Regions from separate parts of the Neorhizobium sp. LjRoot104 genome, predicted to be linked through region 3. Evidence: riboswitches for the same ligand, from Rfam matches in the RefSeq annotation. Region 3 holds a riboswitch; each other region holds the start of a gene.
What was found. A riboswitch is a leader RNA that binds a small molecule or an ion and turns the genes downstream of it on or off. The one in region 3 is predicted to bind thiamine pyrophosphate.
Positions count from the first base shown of each region.

Region 1: another riboswitch for thiamine pyrophosphate. It lies ahead of ACSQ8R_RS10980 (ABC transporter permease); the one in region 3 lies ahead of thiM (hydroxyethylthiazole kinase).
Region 2: another riboswitch for thiamine pyrophosphate. It lies ahead of thiB (thiamine ABC transporter substrate binding subunit); the one in region 3 lies ahead of thiM (hydroxyethylthiazole kinase).

Region 1 covers NZ_CAXURS020000001.1:2,191,875-2,199,777, forward strand. Annotated here, with positions in the region: gene ACSQ8R_RS10960 (L-aspartate oxidase) at 1-1,383, opposite strand, end outside; gene nadA (quinolinate synthase NadA) at 1,380-2,351, opposite strand; gene ACSQ8R_RS10970 (NUDIX hydrolase) at 2,420-3,322, opposite strand; gene ACSQ8R_RS10975 (ABC transporter substrate-binding protein) at 3,420-4,364, opposite strand; gene ACSQ8R_RS10980 (ABC transporter permease) at 4,361-5,155, opposite strand; TPP riboswitch at 5,290-5,393, opposite strand; gene ACSQ8R_RS10985 (ABC transporter permease subunit) at 5,462-7,150, opposite strand; gene ACSQ8R_RS10990 (ABC transporter substrate-binding protein) at 7,147-7,903, opposite strand, start outside.
Region 2 covers NZ_CAXURS020000001.1:3,695,926-3,703,828, reverse strand. Annotated here, with positions in the region: gene ACSQ8R_RS18310 (MATE family efflux transporter) at 1-1,398, shown strand, start outside; gene ACSQ8R_RS18305 (thiamine ABC transporter ATP-binding protein) at 1,399-2,106, opposite strand; gene thiP (thiamine/thiamine pyrophosphate ABC transporter permease ThiP) at 2,099-3,718, opposite strand; gene thiB (thiamine ABC transporter substrate binding subunit) at 3,723-4,733, opposite strand; TPP riboswitch at 4,773-4,880, opposite strand; gene ACSQ8R_RS18290 (response regulator) at 4,962-5,411, opposite strand; gene ACSQ8R_RS18285 (ABC-F family ATP-binding cassette domain-containing protein) at 5,571-7,391, opposite strand; gene ACSQ8R_RS18280 (thiamine diphosphokinase) at 7,394-7,903, opposite strand, start outside.
Region 3 covers NZ_CAXURS020000002.1:1,267,636-1,275,538, forward strand. Annotated here, with positions in the region: gene ACSQ8R_RS28085 (heavy metal translocating P-type ATPase) at 1-2,239, opposite strand, end outside; TPP riboswitch at 2,352-2,447, shown strand; gene thiM (hydroxyethylthiazole kinase) at 2,498-3,298, shown strand; gene thiE (thiamine phosphate synthase) at 3,295-3,933, shown strand; gene thiD (bifunctional hydroxymethylpyrimidine kinase/phosphomethylpyrimidine kinase) at 3,930-4,733, shown strand; gene ACSQ8R_RS28105 (response regulator) at 4,877-7,903, opposite strand, start outside.

The sequences.
Region 1 (7,903 bases), on a different contig from region 3:
GATCAGCAAAGCGACGATCGCCGGATCGGCAGCGGATCCATCGCTCTCGACGAGCGGCAACAGGCTTGCGATCGCGCCATGGATGGCGCCCGCGTTTCTGAGGACACCGAGATGCCGTGACACGATCGGCCGCACGGCGGAGATATCGGCTGGCACCGGTAGGCCGGCATCGGTTACCCGAAACGCGGTTGCGGCGGAAGTTCCCGAGAGGTTCTGCGCGGCCCGCATGCCCATGACCGCCGCTTCGAGCAGCGAGTTGCTGGCCAGCCGGTTGGCACCGTGCAGGCCGGTCGAGGCCGCCTCCCCGACCACCCAGAGGCCGGAAACCGAACTGCGGCCATTCTCGTCCGTCGCGACACCACCCATGTGATAATGAACGGCGGGACGAACGGGGATGAGCTCCGAATTGGGATCGACACTCGCCTCCCCGCAGAGCGCGGCAATCGACGGGAACCGGCTGGAGAAACCGCTCCCGAGCGCCTGCCGGGCATCGAGGAAAACGTGCCCGCCCCGGGCGATCTCGGCGCTGATCGCCCGTGCCACGATATCCCGCGCGGCAAGTTCCGCGCCCGGTTCGCGGGCGAGAAAACGCTCGCCCCTTTCGTTGACGAGCACCGCACCCTCGCCGCGCACAGCTTCGCTGACCAGCGCCAGCGGGCGCCTCTGGGAATCGAGCGCCGTCGGGTGGAACTGGACGAATTCCATGTCGGCAAGCATCGCACCGGCGCGCGCAGCAATCATCACGCCCTGGCCGAAATTGCCGGTCGGATTGGTGGTTGCGTCATAAAGCCCGCCGAGGCCGCCGGTCGCCAGAACAACTCGTGCGGTCGGCAGAATAGCCGCCCCCCGAGCCGTCGCGCAAAGCAGGCCTGAGACCGCACCGCCCTCCATCAGAAGCCGACGGACTTCGACGCCTGCCAGGACCGTGATCGACGGTGTCCCTGAAACGGCCTCGACCAGAGCCCGCACGATCGCCGCACCCGAGCCGTCGCCTGCCACATGCACGATACGGCGGCGCGAATGGGCCGCCTCCAGGCCGAGCGAAAGCGAGCCGTCGGCGGCCCGGTCGAAACGCACGCCGAATTTCTCCAGGATCGCGATGGCGTTCGGGGCTTCCTTCAGGATCGAAGCCGCCACAGCCGGATCGCAAAGCCCGTCTCCTGCCGCAAGCGTATCGGCAAGATGCAGGTCCGCGCTGTCGTCGGCACCGAGGCTCGCGGCAATGCCGCCCTGCGCCCAGGCGCTGGACGTTTCCGCACCCAACCCGGCGCGAGTGATCAGGACAACGGGCTGCGGGGCGAGCGTCAGCGCCGTCACCAGCCCCGCCAGGCCGCTGCCGACGATCGCGATGCGGCCGGCGAGATGGTCGAGGATCTCGGTCATATGGCGAGCATCCTCTCTACCGCGCGGCGGGCGGCAACGGCGATCGACGGATCGACGGTCACCTCGTGCCGGTTCTCTTCCAGCGCCTTGCGGATATTGCCGAGCGTGATCCGCTTCATGTGCGGGCAGAGATTGCACGGCCGCACGAATTCCACGTCCGGGTGATGCACGGCGACATTGTCGCTCATCGAGCATTCGGTCAGAAGCACGACGCGGGCCGGCTTCTTGGCTCCGACATAATCGGACATGACGGCCGTCGAGCCCGCAAAATCGGCCTCGGCCACCACGTCCGGCGGGCATTCCGGATGCGCCAGCACCACCACGCCCGGATGCGCCTCACGCAGATCGCGAACATCCTGCGCGTTGAACAGTTCGTGCACTTCGCAATGGCCATGCCAGGCGATGATCTCGACATTGGTTTCCCGCGCGACGTTCTGCGCCAGGTATTCGTCGGGGATCATCAGCACTTTCGGAACGCCGAGCGATTCCACCACCTGCTTTGCATTGCCGGAGGTGCAGCAGATATCCGACGCCGCCTTCACCGCCGCCGACGTATTCACATAGGTGATGATCGGTACACCGGGATGCGCCTGGCGCAAGAGCGCGATATCTTCCGGCGTGATCGAATCCGCCAGCGAACAGCCCGCCGCCATGTCCGGGATCAGCACGGTCTTTCCCGGGTTGAGCAGCTTTGCCGTCTCCGCCATGAAGTGGACGCCGGCGAGCACGATGACATCCGCATCCACGTCGATCGCCTTGCGGGCCAGCGCCAGGCTGTCGCCGACGATATCGGCGACGCCATGGAAGATTTCCGGCGTCTGGTAGTTGTGGGCGAGGATGACGGCGTTGCGGGTGCGCTTGAGTTCAAGGATCGCCGCCACGTCCGCCTCGTAGCTCATCCACTCGGCTTTCGGGATGACGCGGCTGACACGATCGTAAAGCGAGGAAACCGAAAGCGGAGAATTCATGATCTGCTCCTTTTATACTCGAAGTGAGTATATCCGGCGCAAAGAGATATTCTCGATTCGAGTTTATGTCAATTGCGTGAAAGCGGAAGTTTCGAACCCGAAAGCGCGCGCTCTTCGAGGACCGCGTGACGGTAGCGGAAGAGCTTGGCAGGCCGGCCGCCGGTCTCACTGGTCGCCTCGCCGGTTTCCTCGATCAGCTCCTGCTGGTCGATCAGCCGGCGGAAATTCGGCTTGTGCAGGGTGAGGCCTGCAAGCGCCTCGACGGTGTGCTGCAATTGCGACAGCGTAAAACTCTCCGGCATCAGTTCGAAGACCACCGGGCGGTATTTGATCTTGGCGCGCAGCCGGGCGATCCCGGTCGCCAGGATGCGGCGGTGATCGGCAAACATCGAACGGCCGAAACTTTTGGCCGCCGAGCAGCCCGCCTCGGTGACGAGCCCCGCCTCGTACATCAACTCATAACGCTGCAGGGCGAGATCTTCGTTCCAGGCGGCCCCATCGAGGCCGAAGGCGAAATCGACTCGGCGCTTGCGGTGCTCGCGCCGCGCCGGTTCGGCCGCAACCCAGTCCTGCAGGCGGCCGGTGATGGCACCCAGGATATCCGGCCTCCCGCCGCGATGATCCTCCCAGGGGAAATATTCGTACCAGCCATGCCAGCCGGGTTTGCCGGCGCCGGGTGCCGCCTGTTCGCGCACGAGGCCGAGATAGCTGATCGAGATCGTCCGCCCCTCGGCATCCTCATGGGTCCGGTCCCGGTCGGCGAACGTATAGAGCTGTTCGAGATAGCCGAGCGGATGGCCCGTCTGGTCCCCCACCCACTCGCGGAGCCCGGCCTGCAGGCTCCTGTGGCCGAGCTCGAAAGGGCCGGACGGCAGCGCATCGCCGGAGCGAACCGTCATGACGCGCGGCTCGTCGCCGGTGACGGCGGAAAGGACCGCGATCAGTTCCGCATGGGCAAGTCCGATGGTCAAGCAAACTCCGGGGTACGTAACATGCAACGCCGATCTGGCATGAAAATCACGTTACGCGAACCCCGGAGTTCAAATCAAACAATATCAGCGACTTGGCCTATTTGATTTCGACCGCGACGTCGCCGGTCGGCGGCACGGTCCTGATCAGCCCCATCTCCTGCATGAAGGCGGCAAAACGCTGATAGCGGCCCTGGTCGAGGGCGGCCGGGCGCTTGGCAAAACGCGGCAGCGTATCGAAGAAGGCCGTGCGGTTCAGCTCGTCGTCGAGGTTCGGATAGGCCTTGATGAAAAGCTGCGAGGCTTCCTGCGGATGGTTGGTGATGAAGATCGAGGCCTGTTCGACGGCATGCAGGAAACGCGGCAGGCGGCTGTCGGCAGCAAGATCGCGGCGGGTAACGAAGATCAGTTCGTCATAGGCCGGAACGCCATGCTCCTCCGGGAAGAACGCGCGGCCGGCATGGCCTTCCAGCTTCATCTGGGTCAGCTCGAAATTCCGGAAGCCGCCGAGCGTCGCATCCACCTTGCCGCCGATCAGCGAGGGCGACAGCGAGAAATTGACGTTGATCAGCTCCACGTCATCGTTGGAAAGGCCTTCCGAAGCCAGCATGCGCTTCAGCATCGCATCCTCGAATCCGGTGACGGAAAAGCCGACCTTCTTGCCCTTGAGGTCCTTGAGGCTCTTGATCGGACCGTCCGCCAGAACCGTGACGGTGTTGAGTGGGGTCTCGACCAGCGTCCCGAAACGCACGAGCGGCAGGCCGGCTTCGTGGTCGAGATAGAGATTGGGCTGGTAGTGGATGCCGATATCCGCCTGACCGGCCGAGACGAGACGCGGCACCGCGGAAGGGTCGGACGGCGGAATGAGTTCGACGTCCAGATTGGCATCGGCAAACAGGCCGCGCTGCTCGGCGATCACCATCGGCGCATGGTCCGGATTGACGAACCATTCGAGAAGCACGCTGAGCTTGTCGGCCGCCTGCGCGGAAGCGGGCGCGGCAAGGCTTGCCAGCGCGATGAAGGACGCGGTGAGGATACGGATCATGATCGGACGGAACTCCCTGATGCGGATTTGGCTGTGGATGAGAATGAAGGATCGGCTTCGCTGGCCCAGGGGGCGAGACCGGCGGTCAGCCGGTCGATGAGAAGCCGCAGGATGAGGGTGAGGATCGCGAGTATGACCATCGCCGCAAACACGGTGTCGGTCTGCATGCGCGCATTGGCCTGGACCATGACGAAACCGAGCCCGCCGGAAGCGCCGACCCACTCGCCGACGACCGCACCCAGCGGCGCGAGCGGTGCTGCGACCCGAAGGCCAGAGACGAGGCTCGGGATCGCCAGCGGCATGCGGATTGTCACCAGCGTCTGCCAGTGGCTCGCGCCCTCCAGCGAGACCGCATCGAGGATTTCCTGATCCGTGCGGCGAAGACCATCGGCAAAAGCCGATGCGACCGGAAAGAAGATGATGATCGTCGTCATCGCCACTTTCGAGGCAAGCCCGAAACCGAGCCAGAGAACCAGGATCGGCGCCAGAACGAAGACGGGAAAGGCCTGCAAGATCAGCACCATCGGCCAGACGAGGCGGCCAAGCCGCGGCAGCGCCGCAACGCCGAAGGCGGTGGCGATACCAAGGCCTGCGCCGATAACCAGACCGAGCGCGATTTCCGTCAGCGTGACGACGCTGTTTTGCAGCAGGAAACCCGGCTGCCGCCAGAAGGCGGAAGCGACGGCAAGGGGAGACGGCAAAATATAACGGGGCGGAGCGAACAGCCAGACGCCCGCTTGCCAGAGAACGACAAGCAGGACGAGGCCTATGACCGCATGGGACGCGCGCATGATGCTACACGTCGGACCTGCACGTCAGGGCCGGATACCCCTTGGGCACAACGGAAACAATGGATATCATCGGTCGATCTCCAGATCAGTCAATCACGGAGATCCAGGTGAAGCGGAGAAGAGAAAAATCGTCGGGCGACGCCTATTTCCGTTCCTACGCCGGCATGACCCGGATCAGGTTCAAGGGTCCGGCTCACCGCCATCTCAGCATCGTCAAGATGCCCCCCTCGGAATTGAGACGATAACTGTCGGTTTTCAGTATGCCTGTCAAGCGGGCCGGACGACCGGCCCGCTGTCGTTTCCCTTTTATCGTGCGTAGAGACGGTCGAGGCGAACCACCCTGCCGACCAGGACCAGCGCGATGACGGTGAAGACGATCAGCACCGCCGAGATCGCATGCGCGGTCGGCTCCAGGCTGAAGGTCGATTCCGAGTAGATGCGCACCGGCAGGGTCGTCAGGCGGGCGGTGGTGAGGAAGCTCGTGACGGTCACCTCGCCGAAACTCAGCAGGAAGCCGACGATGCCGGCGGCAAACAGCCCTGGCGCCAGTCCCGGCATGATGATCAGGAAGAACCGCCGCGCGGGGCTTGCCCCGAGGCTTGCAGCCGCTTCCTCCTGCGCCCGGTCGAGGCCCATGACCGAGGTCGTCAGCAACGTGATCGCGAAGGGCAGGATGACGATCACGTGGATTGCCACGAGGCCGAGGAACGGCGGCACGATCAGGTAGATCTGTAGCAGCCGCAGCATGCCGACGCCGATCGCCACATGCGGCAGCGACATCGGCAGCAGCCAGAAGGTCAGAAGCGCGGACCGGCCCTTGAACGGATAACGGGCGAGCGCAAACGCCGCCGGCAAAGAGAGCGCCAGCGCCACCAGCATCGAGGTGACCGCCAGTTGCACCGACACCCAGAAGGCGTCCGCATAGGTCCCCGCAAAGAACACCGCCTCGTACCATTTCAGCGTGAAGCCGCGGAAGCCGGAGGCGGTCGCCTGGGGCACGTCGTTGAAACTCTGGATGCAGACCAGCACCAGCGGCAGCAGCAGGAGCAGCAGCGAGGTGGCAAGCAGCAGTTTCGAAACAACCGGCCCCAGGATGTCGATGACAGGCACGATCCAGCGCGGAATGCTCAACGGATTGCTGGGCTTGCCCTTCAGCCACGGCATCAGGCGATTGAGGAGATAGGCGCACAGCGCCGCAAACGCGAGACCGGTCACGGTCATGATGATCGCAAGTGCTGCGGCAAGCGGCGCGTTGAGGTTCTTGATCGCCTCCTGCAGCACCAGCATGCCGGTCGTCCAGACCTTCTTGCCGCCAAGCAGCGAGGCGGAGACATAGGCCGTGGTCGCCATCAGGAAAACGATGACGGCACCGGACCGCAGGCCGGGCAGCGAAAGCGGCAGATCGACGGTGAGGAACCGCACAGCGGGAGAAGCGCCAAGGCTCTGGGCCGCCTCGTGAACGCGCGGAGACGTGTTCTGCAGGTTGTCGTAGAGCGCCAGCACCATGAACGGCAGGAAGACCTGCGCCAGCGCGACGGCGACCGCGCCGTGGGTGAACAGCATATATCTCGCCGGCGGAATGCCGACGAGGCCGGTGACCGAATTGATCAGCCCCTCCGGCGCGAGCAGCAGGATGATGCCGAGCGAGCGCACCACCACATTGGTGAGCAGCGGAATGAGGATCACCGCGAAGGCGGCCGCGCGGTATTTCACCGGCATGCGCGCCAGCCAGTGGGCGAGCGGATAACCGAGAAGCGCGGTGATGACGGTGACGCCGAGGCCGAGCAGGATGGTTTCGGAGACGACGCCGAAATAGAAACTGTCGGAGACGATGTCCCGGAACTGCGCGATCGACGGAGCTATGAAGAGCGGACCGAAAGGATCGGGATACTCGTGCAGGGAGAGCACGAGGACCACGAACATCGGCGCCGCAAAGGACAGAAGCAGCCAAAGGGTGACCGGCGCTGCAAGCGCCGGCCCGATCCAACGGTTCATCCCGCGATCTCCCGATCGTATTTCGCCTGCCACTTGGCGCGGCTGGCATTGATCACGTCCCAATCGAAATCGACGAGCTTGCTGACCTGTTCGTCGCCGAGCACGAGCTTCGACTTGAGGTCGTCCGGGACGGTGATGTTGCTGACGGTCGGCGAGTAGTAGATCTGGCGCGCATAGGCGAGCATGCAGGGCTCGGAGAGGTGCAGGTTGATCCACTCCTCGGCGAGTTTCTGGTTCTTCGTGCCTTCGGTGATGCACGCGACGTTCATCGAAAGCGCCTGTCCCTCGACCGGCTTGGCGATTGCGATATTGGGATTGCGGGTTTCGACATAGGACTGCGTGAAGCTGCCGAACTCGACGGAAAGGTCGGCGAGCTTCTGGTCGAACATTTCGAAGAGCTGCGCCTGGCTGCCCTGGATGGCGGCAAACGGCTTCAGTTGCTTGACCTTTTCGAAGGCGATGTCGGCGTTCTTTTCGTCGCCGCCCCAGACACGGGCCGCCATCATAAGCGCGGAAATGCCTTCGGCGCCGAGACCGTCCGGCCAGGCGATGCGGCCCTTCCATTCCGGGTTCCACATGTCCTTCCAGGAGGTGATCGGCTTCGACGCCTTGGTCTTGTCGTAGACGATCGTGCAGGGGTTGAAGGCAACGCCGTAACCGCCCTTGCGGGCGCTCGGATAAAGCGCCTCGAAGTTCTTGACGGCCGGCGTCGGCGCCTGGGTCACGCCGTCCTTCACGGCCTGTCGGCTCTCG
Region 2 (7,903 bases), on a different contig from region 3:
GAAGCCGTCGAAGCGGCGGCACCCTTCGAAGACGCGGATGTGTCGCCGATCAACCCCCGAACCCGGCAGCTGCTGCAGGGTCCGATCCTGCCGATGCTGATCCGGCTTGCCTGGCCGAATATCCTGATCATGCTCGCCCAGGCCTCGACCGGCCTCATCGAAACCTGGTGGGTCTCGCATATGGGCACCGCCGCGCTTGCCGGCATGGCGCTCGTGTTTCCGGCCGTGATGCTGATGCAGATGATGTCGGCTGGCGGTTTCGGCGGGGCGATCTCGTCGGCTATCGCCCGTGCGCTCGGCAGCGGCCGGCATGACAATGCGGAACTGCTGGCCTGGCACGCCGTCGTCGTCAATGTCGTGCTCGGGCTGTTGTTCTCGGCCATCATGATCGCCTTCGGCCGGCCGATCTATCTCGCGCTCGGCGGCGAGGGACCGGAACTCGAAGCGGCACTCGTCTATTCGAATGTCGTTTTCGGCGGCATGATCTTCGTCTGGCTGATGAACGGGCTGGCAAGCGTCGTGCGTGGCACGGGCAATATGCTGTTCCCGGCGCTGGTCACCTGCGTGGGCGCGGTGCTGCTGGTGCCGGTGTCGCCGCTTCTGATCTTCGGTTTCGGTTCATTCCAGGGTCTTGGCATTGCCGGCGGCGGGCTGGCCCTGGTGCTCTACAGTTTCGGTGGCACCGCGGTTCTCGCCTGGTACATTCTCTCCGGCCGTAACCTGGTGCGTTTCGGCGTCGGCCCGCTCCGCTGGGCGATGTTCCGGGATATCGTCCGTCTCGGGGCGGCCGCGGCGATCAATTCGGTTCTCACCAACGTGACCATCGGCATCGCCACGGCGCTGGTGGCGACTAAGGCGGGGGTCTCGGCGGTTGCCGGTTTCGGCACCGGCGCGCGGCTCGAATATCTGCTGATCCCGGTGATCTTCGGCATCGGCGCGCCGATGGTGGCGCTGGTCGGCACCAATATGGGCGCCGGCCAGAAGGATCGCGCGATCCGCATCGCTTTCACCGGCGCTGCCATCGCCTTCGTCATCACCGAAACGATCGGCCTGATCGCGGCAATCTTCCCGGTTGCCTGGATCTCGCTGTTCAGCGAGGAACATGGCGCGATCGATGCGGGCGTCGCCTATCTGCAGATCGTCGGGCCGGTCTACGGTTTCTTCGGTGCGGGGCTGGCGCTCTATTTCGCCTCGCAAGGTGCGGGACAGTTGCTCTGGCCGCTTGCCTGCGGTTTCCTGAGGCTCGCCATCGCGGGGTTTGGTGGTTGGCTGGCCCTGGAACTCGCCGGCTCCCTGAACGGATTGTTCTTTGCGCTGGCCGCCGGGCTGGTCGCTTACGGCGGGATCCTGTTGCTCGCCATCCGCTCCGGCGCCTGGTTCCGGGCAAAGGCGGCCTGATCAGCCGGAGAGAAATTCGGCGAGTGGCGGAATATCGCGCTGCCCAAGGAATTCCTCGGCCGGTGCCTGCAGCAGGATATGCCCGTGGTCGATGAAGATCGCATGGTCGGCCAATCGGCCGACCTCATCCGGATCGTGGGTGACGATCAGCACCGTGTTGCCCGTCTCGCGATGCAGGTCGATGAGCAGGTTGGCCATCGAAAGCCGCAGGCCGGGGTCGAGCGCCGCGAACGGCTCGTCCATCAGCAGGACCGGTTTTCTGCGAACCAGGGCCCGGGCAAAGGCGGCGCGCTGCCTTTCGCCGCCGGAGAGCGTGCCGGGTGTCCGTTTTTCAAAACCGCCCAGCCCGACACGCTCCAGCGCCTGCGAGATCGCCGTCCGGTCGCTGCCGGACAATTTGAGCGACGGGCTGATGCCGAGCCCGATATTGGTGGCGAGGTCCAGATGGGCGAAGAGATTGTTGTCCTGAAAGATCAGCGAGACCGGTCGCTCCGACGGGTGTTTCTCCATCACGTCCGCGCCGGCGATCAGGATACGGCCGCGGTCGGGCGTCTCGAAGCCGGCAACGAGGTTGAGGAATGTCGATTTTCCGGAGCCGGACGGGCCGGTGATCGCGGTCACGGCGCCGGCAGGGAGCAGGCAATCGAAGCGGAATTCCTTCGTGCCCAGCTTCAGTTCAACCCTGTCCATCGCGACGCCGTCAGTCATGGCTTGCTTCCTTCCGGCCAGCAGTGCCGATCATCGTCAGCCCCAGGCAGATAATGCCTAGGATGAGCGCCAGCCCGTCGGCATCATTGGTGCGATAGCTGGATAGCCGGCTATAGACAAGCCAGGGCAGGGTGGTGAGCTCGCTGGAGCCGAACAGCGCCACCGCGCCGAGGTCGCCGAGCGAGAGCGCCATGGCAAAGGACAGCGCCGTCAGCAGCGGCTTTGCCAGAACCGGCAGATCGATCCTCCGCCAGCGTGAAAAGCCCGAGAGGCCAAGGCCTGCTGCAAGCCTGCCCGTCCGTTTGCGATGTATTTCGACGGCGGGCGACAAAACGCGCATCACGAAAGGAAGCGCCATCAGCATGTTGATGATCGCGACCAGCGCCGGGGCGAAGCGCGCGACGTCGCCGAACGGGCGCAGCATCAGGAACCAGCCGGTTCCGAGCACGACCGGCGGCACGAGCAGCACCAGCGAGGACATTCCGCCCAAGGACAGGGAAAACGCCCTGGCCGTTCCGCCGGGCCGCTTCATGTCTGCGATTGCACCGCGCCCAGCAATGATAGCCAGGGAGGTCAGAACAGCCAGCAGGCCGGCGGAAAGCGCAATGGTGAAACTGGTCCAGGCGGCGCGCAGGAAGGCGGCGCTCTTGACGAGGCTCCAGAGATTGGCCTGGACGCCCGCGCCAAGGATGGATGCGAGCGGCAGGATCAGGAATGTCGTGGCAAGCAGGATAGCGAGAGCATCCCAAAGCCTTGCCGGCAACGTTCGGCCATCGAACCGGCGTGTCGCCCGGCCAGCGGTGACACCAGCGTCGTCAGGGGCTGGAGGAAGCGAGATCGCGATCAGGATCAGCGCCGTGATGACGATCTGCAGCAGCGACAGCGCGATGGCGCGCGGCGGGTCGAAATCGAAGCGCAGGGACTGGTAGATCGCCACTTCGAGCGTCGTTGCGGCCGGCCCTCCGCCGAGCACCAGGACAAGCGTGAAACTCGTGGCGCAGAGCATGAAGATCAGGCCCGTTATGCCGGGAATGACCCGGCGCGCCGCCGGCCACTCGATGAAACGGAAGACGGAAAAGGATTTCATTCCCAGGCTCGACGAAAGCAGCCAGTATTCCGCCGGCAGCCGCTCCAGCGCCGCCAGCAACAGCCGCGCGGCAAGCGGCAGGTTGAAGAACACATGCGCGAGAAGGATGCCGGATAGCCCGTAAATGCTGACCGGCTGCTCGAGGCCCAGTTTCAACAGCAGGCTGTTCATTACCCCTTGCCGGCCCCAGATGCCGATCAGCCCAAGCGCGCCGATCAGCACCGGCAGACCCATCGGCAATGCCATCAGCCGGATGATCCAGATCCGGCCCGGAAAACCTGAACGGCGCGCGAGTGCTAAGGCGACGGGGAGCGCGAAAACCACTGACAGTAGTGTCGAGAGAGCCGCCTGTAACAGGGTGAAGCGCAGAATTCGCCAGGTATAGACGGTGAACAGCCGGCCCTGGCTGCGGCCGGCATCGAAGGACAGAAGTGCGGCGACCGCCATGCCGACGAAGAGGGTGATGCCGGCCAGGCTCAGCAGCCCGCAGATTACTCCCCGTCTCCGCTCGGCCCTCGTCAGCATAGGATCAATTCATGCTCATGGCTGTCAGCCATTCGTCGATCCAGGCCTGACGGTTCCTGGCGACTTCGTCCGAGCCCATGAGGAACGTCTTTGCCGGCTGAACCAGCTTGCCGAAGGCGTCGGGAAGCGGCTCGGACGTCTTGGCCGCCGGCATCATCCAGTTGGTGGTCGGGATGACGTCCTGGAAGGCTGGCGACACCATGAATTTCAGGAACTGTTTCGCCAGATCCCTGTCTTTCCCGCCCTTCAGCAGGCCGGCGACCTCGATCTGGATGTAATGGCCTTCCGAGAAGGAGGCGGCCTGATAGCGGTCGGTCTTTTCCTCGACCATGTGGTAAGCCGGAGAGGTCGTGTAGGAAAACACCATCGGCACTTCGCCCTTGGTGAAGAGACCATAGGCTTCCGACCAGCCGGGCGTGACGGTCAGCACGCGTTTCCTGAGTTTTGCCCAGGCTTCCGGCGCCTTGTCGCCATAGACCGATTTCACCCAGAGCAGCAGGCCGAGGCCGGGTGTCGAGGTGCGCGGGTCCTCTATTGCGATCTTCTGGGCCGGATCGCCGTCCACCAGTTCCTTGAGGCTCTTCGGCGGGTTCTTCATCGCCTGGGTGTCGTAGACGACGGCGAAATGCCCGTAGTCATAGGGAATGAACGTGTCGTCGCTGTAATTGCCCGGCACCTTGGCGGCGGATGCGTCGAGCCCATGCGGCTCGAACAGGCCGGTCGCCTTTGCCTCGGAGATCAGGTTGGTGTCGAGGCCGAGCGCGATATCGGCATCGGTACTCGGGCCTTCGAGTTTCAGGCGGGTGAGAAGCGCGACGCCGTCGGCGACGCCGACGAAATTCAGCTTGCAGGCGCAGGTCTTCTCGAACGCCTCTTTCACCTTGGGACCTGGACCCCAGTCGGAAATGAAGCTCTCGTAGGTGTAGACGGTCAGCGTCTTTTCCTGCGCCTCGACCGGCGCGGAAAGGCAAAGGGCGGCTGCGGCCGAGAATATGGAAAGAATGGTCCTGCGCATCAGCGCCTCCTCGCTTTGTGACAAAGGGGACCAGGCGCTGATGAAGAGCCGTCTAATCCCTCCGCCGGTGTTAACCGGATCAGGTTCCGCGGGTTGGCCAAAGGCCTCTCAGCCGCGTGAAAACGCGCGGCACCCCGTTAGAGCGGATCAGATTTAGCGGCGGCGGGAATGGCTGGCAAGAGGCTGTTTCTTGCTGGCCACGGGCGGATCCCGCAGGATTAAAATTCCTCAGTGGTTCTGGGAAAACACTTTGAGTTCACGCGGAACGACCGCCATCCCGCCGAGACGGTTGGCGACGGCATAGTCGATCGTCTTCTCGACCACATCAGGCATGACCGGTTTGGTGAGGACGCCGAGCGACCCTTTGATGCCGGCTTCCACGTCGTCCGGGTTGCCCGTCATGAACACGACGGTGATGCCATACTGCTCCGCAAGCTCGCGGCCGATCTCCGGACCGGTCCGACCGTCGGAAAGATTGACATCGACGAGGGCAATATCGGCATAGGCAGCGAGCGCCAGGGCGTGTTTGCGGGCATTGGCAAAACCAGCGACTTTCAGGCCCATGGATTCGATCGTCTCTGCCACATCGAGCGCGATCAGAAACTCGTCTTCGACGATCATAACTCTTTGATTCATCGCCTCAGTGGCCAGCCGACGACGCGTAACATTTGTCAGCATTGGATGCCCCCATTCGGTTGATCGGTTCCCGGAAGGCCGATGCGTCCCCGGGACATCTCGACCACTGTTCACACTGAGAACGTCTCGGGACATCATATGTTCCGGTCCGCGACAAATATTTTTTCAGCTAACTACTTGTTAAGCTTAACAAATCGCAAATCAGCCTTCGATTTCCTCACGCAGCATTTCGAGTTCCAGCCATTCCTCTTCCATTTTGCTGATGCTTTGACGCAGCTTTTCCATCTCCGCCGCCAGCTTGTTGAAGGCGGCCGGATCCTTGCTGAAGAGGTTCGGATCGGCCATTTTCTCCTCGCGGGCGGCGATCTCGGCCTGCGCCTTTGCCATTTCCTTCGGCAGGTTTTCGAGCGCGAACTTCTGCTTGAAGGAGAGCTTGCCCTTGCCCCGGGGGGCTTCGGCGGCGGGAACCGCCGCATCGGCTTTTGCCTTGTCCGCCTTTTCCGCGCGACGCCTTTCTTCCTGCGCGCCTTTGCGCTGCGCCAGCATATCGGTGTAGCCGCCGGCATACTCGATCCAGCGGCCGTCCGGTGCGTCGGGATTGGCGGGGGCGATGGTCGAGGTCACGGTCCGGTCGAGGAAGTCTCGGTCGTGGCTGACGAGGATGACGGTGCCGGTGTAGCCGGCGACGATTTCCTGCAGCAGGTCGAGCGTCTCGATGTCGAGGTCGTTGGTCGGTTCGTCCAATATCAAGAGGTTCGAGGGCCTTGCCATGATGCGGGCGAGCATCAGCCGGGCGCGCTCGCCGCCGGAGAGGTTCTTGATCGGTGTCCTGATCTGTTCCGGCTGGAACAAAAAGTCCTTCATGTAGCCCGCGACATGCCGCTGCTCGCCGTTGACCAGCAGCGTCTCGCCACGACCGTCCGTCAGATAATGGGACAGCGTGTCTTCGGGGTTCAGGTCTTCGCGCTTCTGGTCGAGCGTTGCGATTTCCAGATTGGTGCCGAGCTTGACGGTGCCGGTATCGGGCGCCAGCTGGCCGGTCAGCATTTTCAGAAGCGTCGTCTTGCCGGCGCCGTTCGGGCCGACGAGACCGATGCAGTCGCCGCGATGCACGCGGATCGAGAACGGCGCGACGATCGGCCGGTCATAGCTCTTGGTGATGTTTTCCGCCTCGATGACCAGCTTGCCGGATTCGCGGCCTTCGCTGACGCTCGCCTGCACCGTGCCCTGCGGTCCCTTGTGGCCGCGATAATTGCTGCGCATCGTCTGCAGTTCGCCGAGGCGGCGCATGTTGCGCTTGCGACGGGCGGTGACGCCGTAGCGCAGCCAGTGTTCCTCGCGCTCGATCGCCTTGCCGAGCTTGTGCTGTTCCAGCTCTTCCGCCTCCAGCACCTCATCGCGCCAGGCTTCGAACTCGCCGAAACCGCGGTTGAGGCGTCGCGACGTGCCGCGGTCGAGCCAGACGGTGGCATTCGAGACCTTTTCGAGGAAACGCCTGTCGTGGGAGATCACCACCAGCGCGCTTCTGGTCTTGCGCAACTCGTCTTCCAGCCATTCGATGGTCGGCAGGTCGAGATGGTTGGTCGGCTCGTCGAGCATCAGGATGTCCGGCTCGGGCGCCATGACGCGGGCAAGCGCCGCGCGGCGGGACTCGCCGCCGGAGAGCGTGTTCGGGTCTTCCTGGCCGGTGAGGCCCAGATGTTCGAGCAGATAGGTGACGCGATAGGGATCGTCGCCCGGGCCGAGGCCTGCTTCGGCATAGGCCTGCACGGTCGAAAACCCGGCGAAATCCGGTGCCTGTTCGAGATAGCGGATGGTCGAGGATGGATGACGGAATACCTCGCCTGACTGGGGCTCGACCATGCCGGCGGCGATCTTCATCAGGGTCGATTTGCCGGAACCGTTGCGGCCGACGAGGCAGATGCGGTCGCCAGGCTCCACCTGCATGCCGGCGCCGGCGAGCAGCGGCGCACCGCCGAAGCTCAGGAAGATATCGTCGAGTTTCAGAATTGGGGGCGCCAAAGTCAGGCTCCTGTAAAGTCGTAGGGGCGGGCAAGGATCATCGCCCTGCCGCTCTTTAGATGGAATTCCACAGGGCCTTCCGCAACGTTGGAGACGGTGCGCGAGGAGCCGAAGGGAAGCGAGAAGTTGTCGAGCGGATATCGTGCGCCGATGATATCGAGCCCTTCGAGGGCTGAAAAACCGACGACGGAAAAGAGCGAGCCCCGGGGCAGGTCGAGCGTCTTGCCATTGCCGGGGAGGAGAGGGGTTGCCTCTTCGTCGCCGGCGGCGAGCATGACGTCAAGGCCGCTTTCCGCCAGGTTCATCGCATGAAAGAAGTGCTGGAGCGCATGATCGCTGCGCTCGCCGCCCATCGCGCCGGCGAAGATCAGTCGCGTGGCCCCGCGCCGGATCGCCTCGGCAGTGGCGATCTCGCCGTCCGTCTCGTTCTTGGCCGGCGGAAAGGCCTGCCGTTCGACGCCCGGGAACTGCGCGATCAGCGCGGCATCGGAGGAATCGAAATCGCCGACCCA
Region 3 (7,903 bases):
CCCGCAGCAATCTCAGGGCATTGATCGTCACCAGCACAGTTGCCCCGGTATCGGCGAGGATCGCCGGCCACAATCCCGTGACGCCGATGATCGTCGTCACCAGGAAGACCGCCTTCAGGCCGAGCGCGATCGAAATGTTCTGGTAGATGTTGCGCATCGTCCGCCTCGACAGCCCGATCATCGCAGCGATGTCGCGGACCCGGCCATGCAGCGCTGCAGCATCGGCTGTTTCCAGTGCGACATCGGTGCCGCCCCCCATCGCGATTCCGACATCGGCGGCAGCAAGCGCCGGGGCGTCGTTGATACCGTCGCCGACTTTGCCGACCACGAAACCTTCACGCTTCAATTCGCCGACGATCCTCTGCTTGTCTTCCGGCATCAGCTCGGCGCGGACCTCGATGCCGAGGTCCTTGCCGATCGCAGTCGCGGTGCGGGCATTGTCGCCGGTCAGCATGACGGTCCTGATGCCGGCATCGGTGAGCGCCTTGAGGCCTGCCCGGGCGTCCGGGCGCGGTTCGTCGCGCATGGCGATGGCGCCGGCAAGCACACCGCCGACAATCAGCACCGAGACGGTCTTGCCCTCGTCGTTGAGACCGGTGATCCGTCGCGAATGCGCCATCGGCAGCGACACGCGTTCGGCCGCTGCCTTGGGCGAACCGAGGAATACCTCCTCGCCTTCGACCACGGCCGTGACACCCTTGCCACCCAGCGCCCTGGCATCCGTCGCAGTCGGAATCTCGACCTCGTCATCCGCAGCCTTGGCGAGGATCGCGACGGCCAACGGATGGCTGGAGCCGGTTTCGAGCGCGGCGGAAAAACGCAGCACGTCCTCCGCATTGCGGCCGAAGGCGATCACGTCTGTCACCTGCGGCTTACCCGCTGTCAGCGTGCCGGTCTTGTCGAGCGCGACTGCGGTGATCTTGCCGAGCGTTTCCAGCACCGCGCCGCCCTTCATCAGCAGGCCACGGCGGGCGCCCGACGACAGCGATGCGGCGATCGCCGCCGGCGTCGAGATCACCAGCGCGCAGGGGCAGCCGATCAAGAGGATCGCCAGGCCCTTGTAGACCCACTCGCTCCAGGACGCGCCGGCGACAAGCGGCGGCAGGATAGCGACCAGAGCGGCAACCGCGACAACGCCCGGCGTGTAATAACGCGAGAAACGGTCGATGAAGCGTTCGGTAGGGGCCTTGCTTTCCTGCGCCTCCTCGACCAGCCGCACGACGCGGGCGATGGTATTGTCCTCGGCGGCGGTCGTCACGCGAACCCGCAAGGCCGCATCACCGTTAATCGTACCGGCAAACACCGTGTCATCGACGCCCTTGGAGACCGGCGTGCTTTCGCCCGTCACCGGCGCTTCATCGATCGCGCTTTCACCGGCGACGATGACGCCGTCCGCCGAAATACGGTCACCGGGACGCACGAGGATGATCGCGCCGACGGCAAGGTTTTCCGCCGGCACTTCACGGGTCTGGCCGTTCTCTTCAAGGAGCGCGTTCTTCGGCACCAGCGCGGTCAGGCTCTGGATGCTCTGCCGCGCCTTGCCGGCCGCGACCCCTTCCAGCAGTTCGCCGATGAGAAAGAGGAAGACCACGGCGGCAGCCTCTTCGGAGGCATCGATGACCACCGCGCCAACGGCGGCGATCGTCATCAGCATCTCGATCGAAAACGGCGTGCCGGCGAATGCGGCCATGATCGCGCGGCGCGCGATCGGCACGAGGCCGATCAACATCGCGGCCGTAAAGATATAAGTGTCATAGGCCGGAATGAGATGGCCGATCCCGTAAGCCACGGCCAATGCAATGCCGACCAGGATGGTCAGGCGACCCTTGGCCGATTTCCACCACGGCCCATCCATCGGCTCGTGATCGTGGCCGTGCAGGCCTTCGATTTCCCTGGAGCCGTGGTCGTGATCGTGATGCGCGTGGTTGGAATGATCGTGCCCCCCGTCATGGTCATGATGATGGTGATCGCGCGCCTTGCCGATCTCCCCCGCAAGGGGGGAGACCGGGCGTTTGCCTCTTCCCAAAGCCCGGAGCGTATACCCCAGCCCGACGACCTTCTTCTCGATCGCGACGAAATCGCCCGTGCCGTCATGCTTCACCGTCATCGTGCCCGAGGCGACCGAAACGGACACGTCCTCGACGCCCGGCATGCGGCGCACCGCCGTGTCGATCTTCGTCGCGCAGCTGGCGCAATCCATCCCGCCAACCTTGTATCGTGCCTGTGTCGTCGCGTTCATCGTCTCATTCCCGTTGGATCGAGCCACCTGTCTACAACCTCTAGCGACTAGAGCTGCAAGGCCCCTCCAAGAAAAAATCACTGGCGAAGCGCATTGTCTTTGCTGTAAGCCGTGGTGAAGACAGGGGCGTCCGGCAAAGCCGGGCTGAGAAGCACCCTTAGAACCTGAACCAGATCATGCTGGCGGAGGGAGTCGCCCGGGCGTTCAACATTGCGCCCCGCGCCTGCTCCGCCGAACGAGGCAGACATGCAGACGACAATGCCCCTTGGACAGACCCCCGGCCAGCTGCTGACCGCGATGCGCGCCAAAAACCCGCTCGTCCAGAACATCACCAATTTCGTGGCGATGAACATCGCCGCGAACGTGATGCTCGCGGCCGGCGCCTCTCCCGCCATGGTTCATACAAAGGAAGAGGCCGGCGAATTCGCCCGCATCGCCGCGGCGTTGACGATCAATATCGGAACGCTGTCACCGGATTTCCTGGCCGGAATGAAGGCCGCCGCCACCGCCGCAACCGATACAGGCAGGCCCTGGGTGCTCGATCCCGTCGCCCACTACGCCACTGCATACCGCCGCGCGGCACTTTCCGAGCTCATGGAGTTGCGGCCGACGGTCATACGGGGCAACGCCTCGGAAATCATTGCGCTGGCCGGCAGCCAGTCGAGCGGCCATGGCGTCGATAGCGGGGACAGCGTCACGGCGGCCGAAGGCTCGGCCATTGCCATCGCTCAGCAGAAGACCTGTGTGGTTGCCGTCACCGGCGAGGTGGATTTCGTCACAGACGGCCGGCGTTCGGTTCGCATCTCCGGCGGTTCGGCCTTGATGCCGCGCGTCACCGCGCTCGGCTGCTCGCTCACCTGCCTTGTCGGCGCCTTCGCCGCGAGCGCGGACGACCCCTTCGAGGCGACGGTCGCCGCATTGGCCATGTTCGCCGTTGCGGGCGAGGAAGCCGCCCTCACCGCCTCGGGCCCCGGCTTCTTCTCCCCCATCTTCCTTGATCGCCTCGCTGCCCTGACCGGTGAGTCGCTCGATGCCCAAGCAAGGATCGTCGCGGCATGACCAAGATTTTCGATCTTTCCGTCTATCTCGTCCTCGACCCGGATCTCTGCCGCGGCATCGGTATGATCGAGACGACAAGGCTTGCGGTTGCCGGGGGTGCCACCATCGTCCAGCTCCGCGACAAACAGGCGGATACGGCAAAAATGGTCGAAACCGGCCGGGCGCTGAAGGCCGTGCTATCCGGTACCGGCGTGCCTCTCATCATCAATGACGACGTGGAGGCGGCTGTCGCGATCGGTGCCGAAGGCCTGCATGTCGGCCAGAGCGACATGGTCGCGGCGATGGCGCGGCAGCGTGTCGGTCAAGGCATGATCCTCGGCCTCTCGGTGGAAACCGAGGAGCTGGCGCGGCGGGTGGATCAGTCGATCGTCGATTATGTAGGCATCGGCCCGGTATTTGCGACCAGCACCAAGCCGGACCACAAGCAGCCAATCGGTTTCGACGGGCTTGGGCGCATCGCCGCCATGGCACCGGTTCCGGCTGTCGCAATCGGCGGCGTCAAGGCGGAACATGCCGGCCCGGCACTCGCCGCCGGCGCAAAGGGCCTCGCGGTGGTTTCCGCCATCTGCGGCCAGCCCGATCCCGAAGCCGCTGCCCGCAGGATCGCTGCGGAAATCGAGAGAGCACGCGCATGACCATCAAAAACGTCCTGTCGATTGCCGGTTCGGATCCCTCCGGCGGCGCCGGCATCCAGGCGGACCTGAAAACCTTCGCGGCGCGCGGCACCTATGGCATGGCGGCGCTGACCGCGCTGACGGCCCAGAATACCCAAGGGGTCACGGGAGTGCACGCGGTGCCTGCCGCTTTTGTCGCAAACCAGATCCGCACGATCTTCCTCGACGTGCGCGTCGATGCGGTGAAGATCGGCATGATCGCCAATGCGGAAATCGCCGGGATCGTCGCCGACATACTGCGCCCCTACCGGGACAGCGTGCCGATCGTGCTCGATCCGGTGATGATCGCCAAGGGCGGATCGCCGCTTCTGGCGCTCGATGCGGTGGATGCCGTTACCTATAAGCTGATGCCGATTGCCGCCGTCGTCACCCCCAACCTGCCGGAAGCCGCCGCCCTGCTCGGCGAGGCGATCGCCACGACCCGCGAACAGATGGCGGACCAGGCCGAGCGGCTGCTGAAGATCGGCCCCAAGGCCGTATTGGTGAAGGGAGGCCATCTGGAAAGCGAGGACAGCCCGGACGTGCTCGCCGACGCCACCGGCATCCACTGGTTTGAAGGCAAGCGCACCGCGACGAGCAACACCCACGGCACCGGCTGCACGCTTTCGAGCGCGATTGCGGCGGAACTTGCCAAGGGCGCCTCGCCGGCTGAAGCGATCACGGTCGCCAAGACCTATCTCGCCGGCGCGATCACCGCCGCCGACACCCTCACCGTCGGCACCGGCCACGGACCGGTATCGCATTTTTACGAGTGGTGGTGAGGCGATCCCCAAGGTGAAGGGCCCCGATCGCATCGGGGCACGACATCCTTTATCCCGAGCCGTCGAAGGGGTCCCGCCGGCGACCTTCCCGCAGTTGAAAGTGAGAACATAGCTGCCGGCTCGACAAGGGTGGCGACGGGTTCTCAGCCCTTCTGCGCTGCAATCTTCTCGAAGACGATTGCGATTTCCTGGCTGCCGTAGGGCTTCTTCAGAAGCACGGCGCCATCTACTGCCGCCTCGTCGGGAATGCGGTCGTTGCCGGTCGCAAACACGATACCGACAGTGGGAGATAGTCTGCGCGCCTGCTGCGCGAACTCGCCGCCGGAAAGACCCGGCAGGCCGAGATCGGTAACCACCACGTCAAAGCTGCGCGCCTCTATCATGCCAATTGCCTCCTCCGCCGTCGAGGCTTCGGAAACCTCATGCCCCAGTTCGGCCAGGAGGTCGGCCGTGCTCATGCGGATCAGGAAATCGTCCTCGACCAGCAGCACGGAATAACGCGGCAGTACCGGCCGTTGCCCGATCGGCGGGGCGGGCGGCTTGGCTGAGAACGACGCCCTCACCTGGTTGCGATGCTGCTGGCCGTTCAACACGTGGCGGATCTTTCGCGCCAGGGCCTCACGGGTATAGGGTTTGGAGAGCAGTTCGACGCCGGGATCGAGCCGGCCACCATGCACGATCGAGTTTTCCGTATAACCGGAGGTGAACAGCACGGCGATATCCGGCATCCGCTCGCGGGCATGCCTGGCAAGCTCCGTGCTCTTCAGCGGTCCCGGCATCACCACGTCGGTAAAGAGAAGATCGACCGGCACGCCGCTTTCGATAATACTCAGTGCACCCGCGGCGTCTTTCGCCTTCAGCACGGCATAACCGAGATCGCCGAGCAGCTCGACGACCGTGGCGCGCACCTGCTCGTCGTCCTCCGCCACCAGAATAGTCTCGGTGCCGCCGGTCACCGGACCGAAATCGGCGTCCGTGACGAGATCCTCGCTTCGCTGGACGCGCGGGAAATAGATCTTGACGGTCGTACCCTGGCCGAGTTCGCTGTAGATCTTGATATGGCCGCCAGACTGCTTGACGAAGCCATAGACCATGGAAAGGCCGAGGCCGGTTCCCTTTCCGACGGGCTTGGTCGAGAAGAACGGTTCGAACACCTGTTCCATCACCTGCGGTGTCATGCCGGTGCCCGTATCGGTCACGGCCAGCATCACATATTGGCCGGCCGGCACGTCCGCATGCTGGCGCACATAATTGTCGTCAAGGAAAGCATTGCCCGCCTCGATCGTCAGCTTGCCCCCGTCTTCCATCGCGTCGCGGGCATTGATCGCGAGGTTGAGCAGCGCGTTCTCGATCTGGGTCGGATCGACCAGCACGTTCCAAAGGCCGCCGGAACGGATCGTCTCGACCTCGATATCCTCGCCGAGCGTTCGGCGCAGCAGCTCTTCCATGCCGGTGAGGAACCGACCGATATTGACGACCTTGGGCTCCAGCGGCTGGCGGCGGCCGAAGGCAAGCAACTGACTTGCGAGCTTGGAACCGCGCTGCACGCCGGCAAGTGCATTCTCCACCCGGCGGCCGGCGCGCTGGTTGCCGGCGACGTCCTTGGCGAGGAGCTGAAGATTGCCGGAAATCACCTGCAGCAGGTTGTTGAAGTCATGCGCCACGCCGCCCGTCAGCTGGCCGAGCGCTTCCATCTTCTGGCTCTGGCGCAGCGCCTCCTCCGCCTTCAGACGTTCTGAAATCTCGGACGCGATCTTCTGTTCGAGGCTGGCGTTCAACGCCTGCAGCGCCTCCTCGGCGCGCTGGCGTTCGGCAAGATCGCGTTCCGCTGCACGGAAGAGCCGCGCGTTATCGATGGCGATCGCCACCTGGCCCGCAGCCCCCACCACCAGCCGCTCATGCTCCTCGCGGAATTGGCCGGGCTGGGCATGACCGAAGAAAAGGCCGCCGAGCACTTCGCCGGAGCGGGAGATTACCGGAACCGTCAGATAGCTGCGCACCGGCAGATGACCCTTCGGCATGCCGAAATACGGTTCGTTCCGGCCGTAGCGCGGATCCGTCATGATATCGTCGGAGCGGATAACGCCCTCGCCGCTGAATGTCGGCGCAAAAACTGCCGTGTTGCGCGGCATCGGAAAATTTTCGAATGCCGACCGCGGAACGCCGGACAGTGCATAGAGCATGTAGCTTTCGCCGCGGTCGTTGACGACATTGTAGAAGAAGGCCCCGAACTGCGCGCCGGTCAGTTCGACGCCGGCGTCGGTGGTCATCTGCACCACCTTTTCGAGGTCGAGTTCGGCGGAAAGTTCGGCGCCGAGCCGGTTCAGCACCTCGAGATGCCGGGTCTCCTTGAGAAGCGCGATCTCCGCCTTCTTCTGGTCGGTGACGTCGCTGCCCTGAATGAAGATGCCGGTCGGCTGGCCGGCGTCGTCGACGATCGGCTGATAGACGAAATCCACGAAGCGCTCTTCCGTCGGCTGGCCGGGCTGGCGCGCCAGCATCACGCTCACCCCCTGTCCGAGATGTGGACGGCCGCTTCTGCGAACCTCATCCAGCAGGTCGGAAAAACCCTGCTCCGTCACTTCCGGCAAGGCGTCCCGGATCGGCCGGCCGAGCAGCTCACGGCCGCCGACGAGGCGCATATAGGCGCCGTTGGCCATTTCGAAAACATGATCCGGCCCGCTCACCATGGCCATGAAGCCCGGCGCCTGATCGAACATCAGCCTCAGACGCTCGCCCTCGCCCTGAAGCCGCCGCTCGGCCCGCACCTTGGCCGTGTTCTCGACGACGATCGCTACAACGCCGAAAGGCTGTCCGGCCTCGTCATAGACCGGGGAATAATAGAGATTCATAAATGCCGAGGCCGGAACGCCGGACCGGTCGAGCAACATCTCCTGATCGGAATAGGCAAGCGTACCGCCAGCGAAACAGACCTTCATGACGTGGTCGTTGAAGTCGGCGACTTCAGGCCAGCCGTCGCGCACCTTCGAGCCGAGGATGCCGGGATGGCGCCGTCCGGCAAAATCGGAATAGGCGTCGTTGTAGATCATCACCCCGTCTTCGTTCCACAGCGTGACGATTGGGACCGGCGAACGAAGCATGAGCGAAATCGTCGTCCGGAGGCTCTGCGGCCAGGTGGCGATCGGTCCGAGGGAGGTTCCTGCCCAATC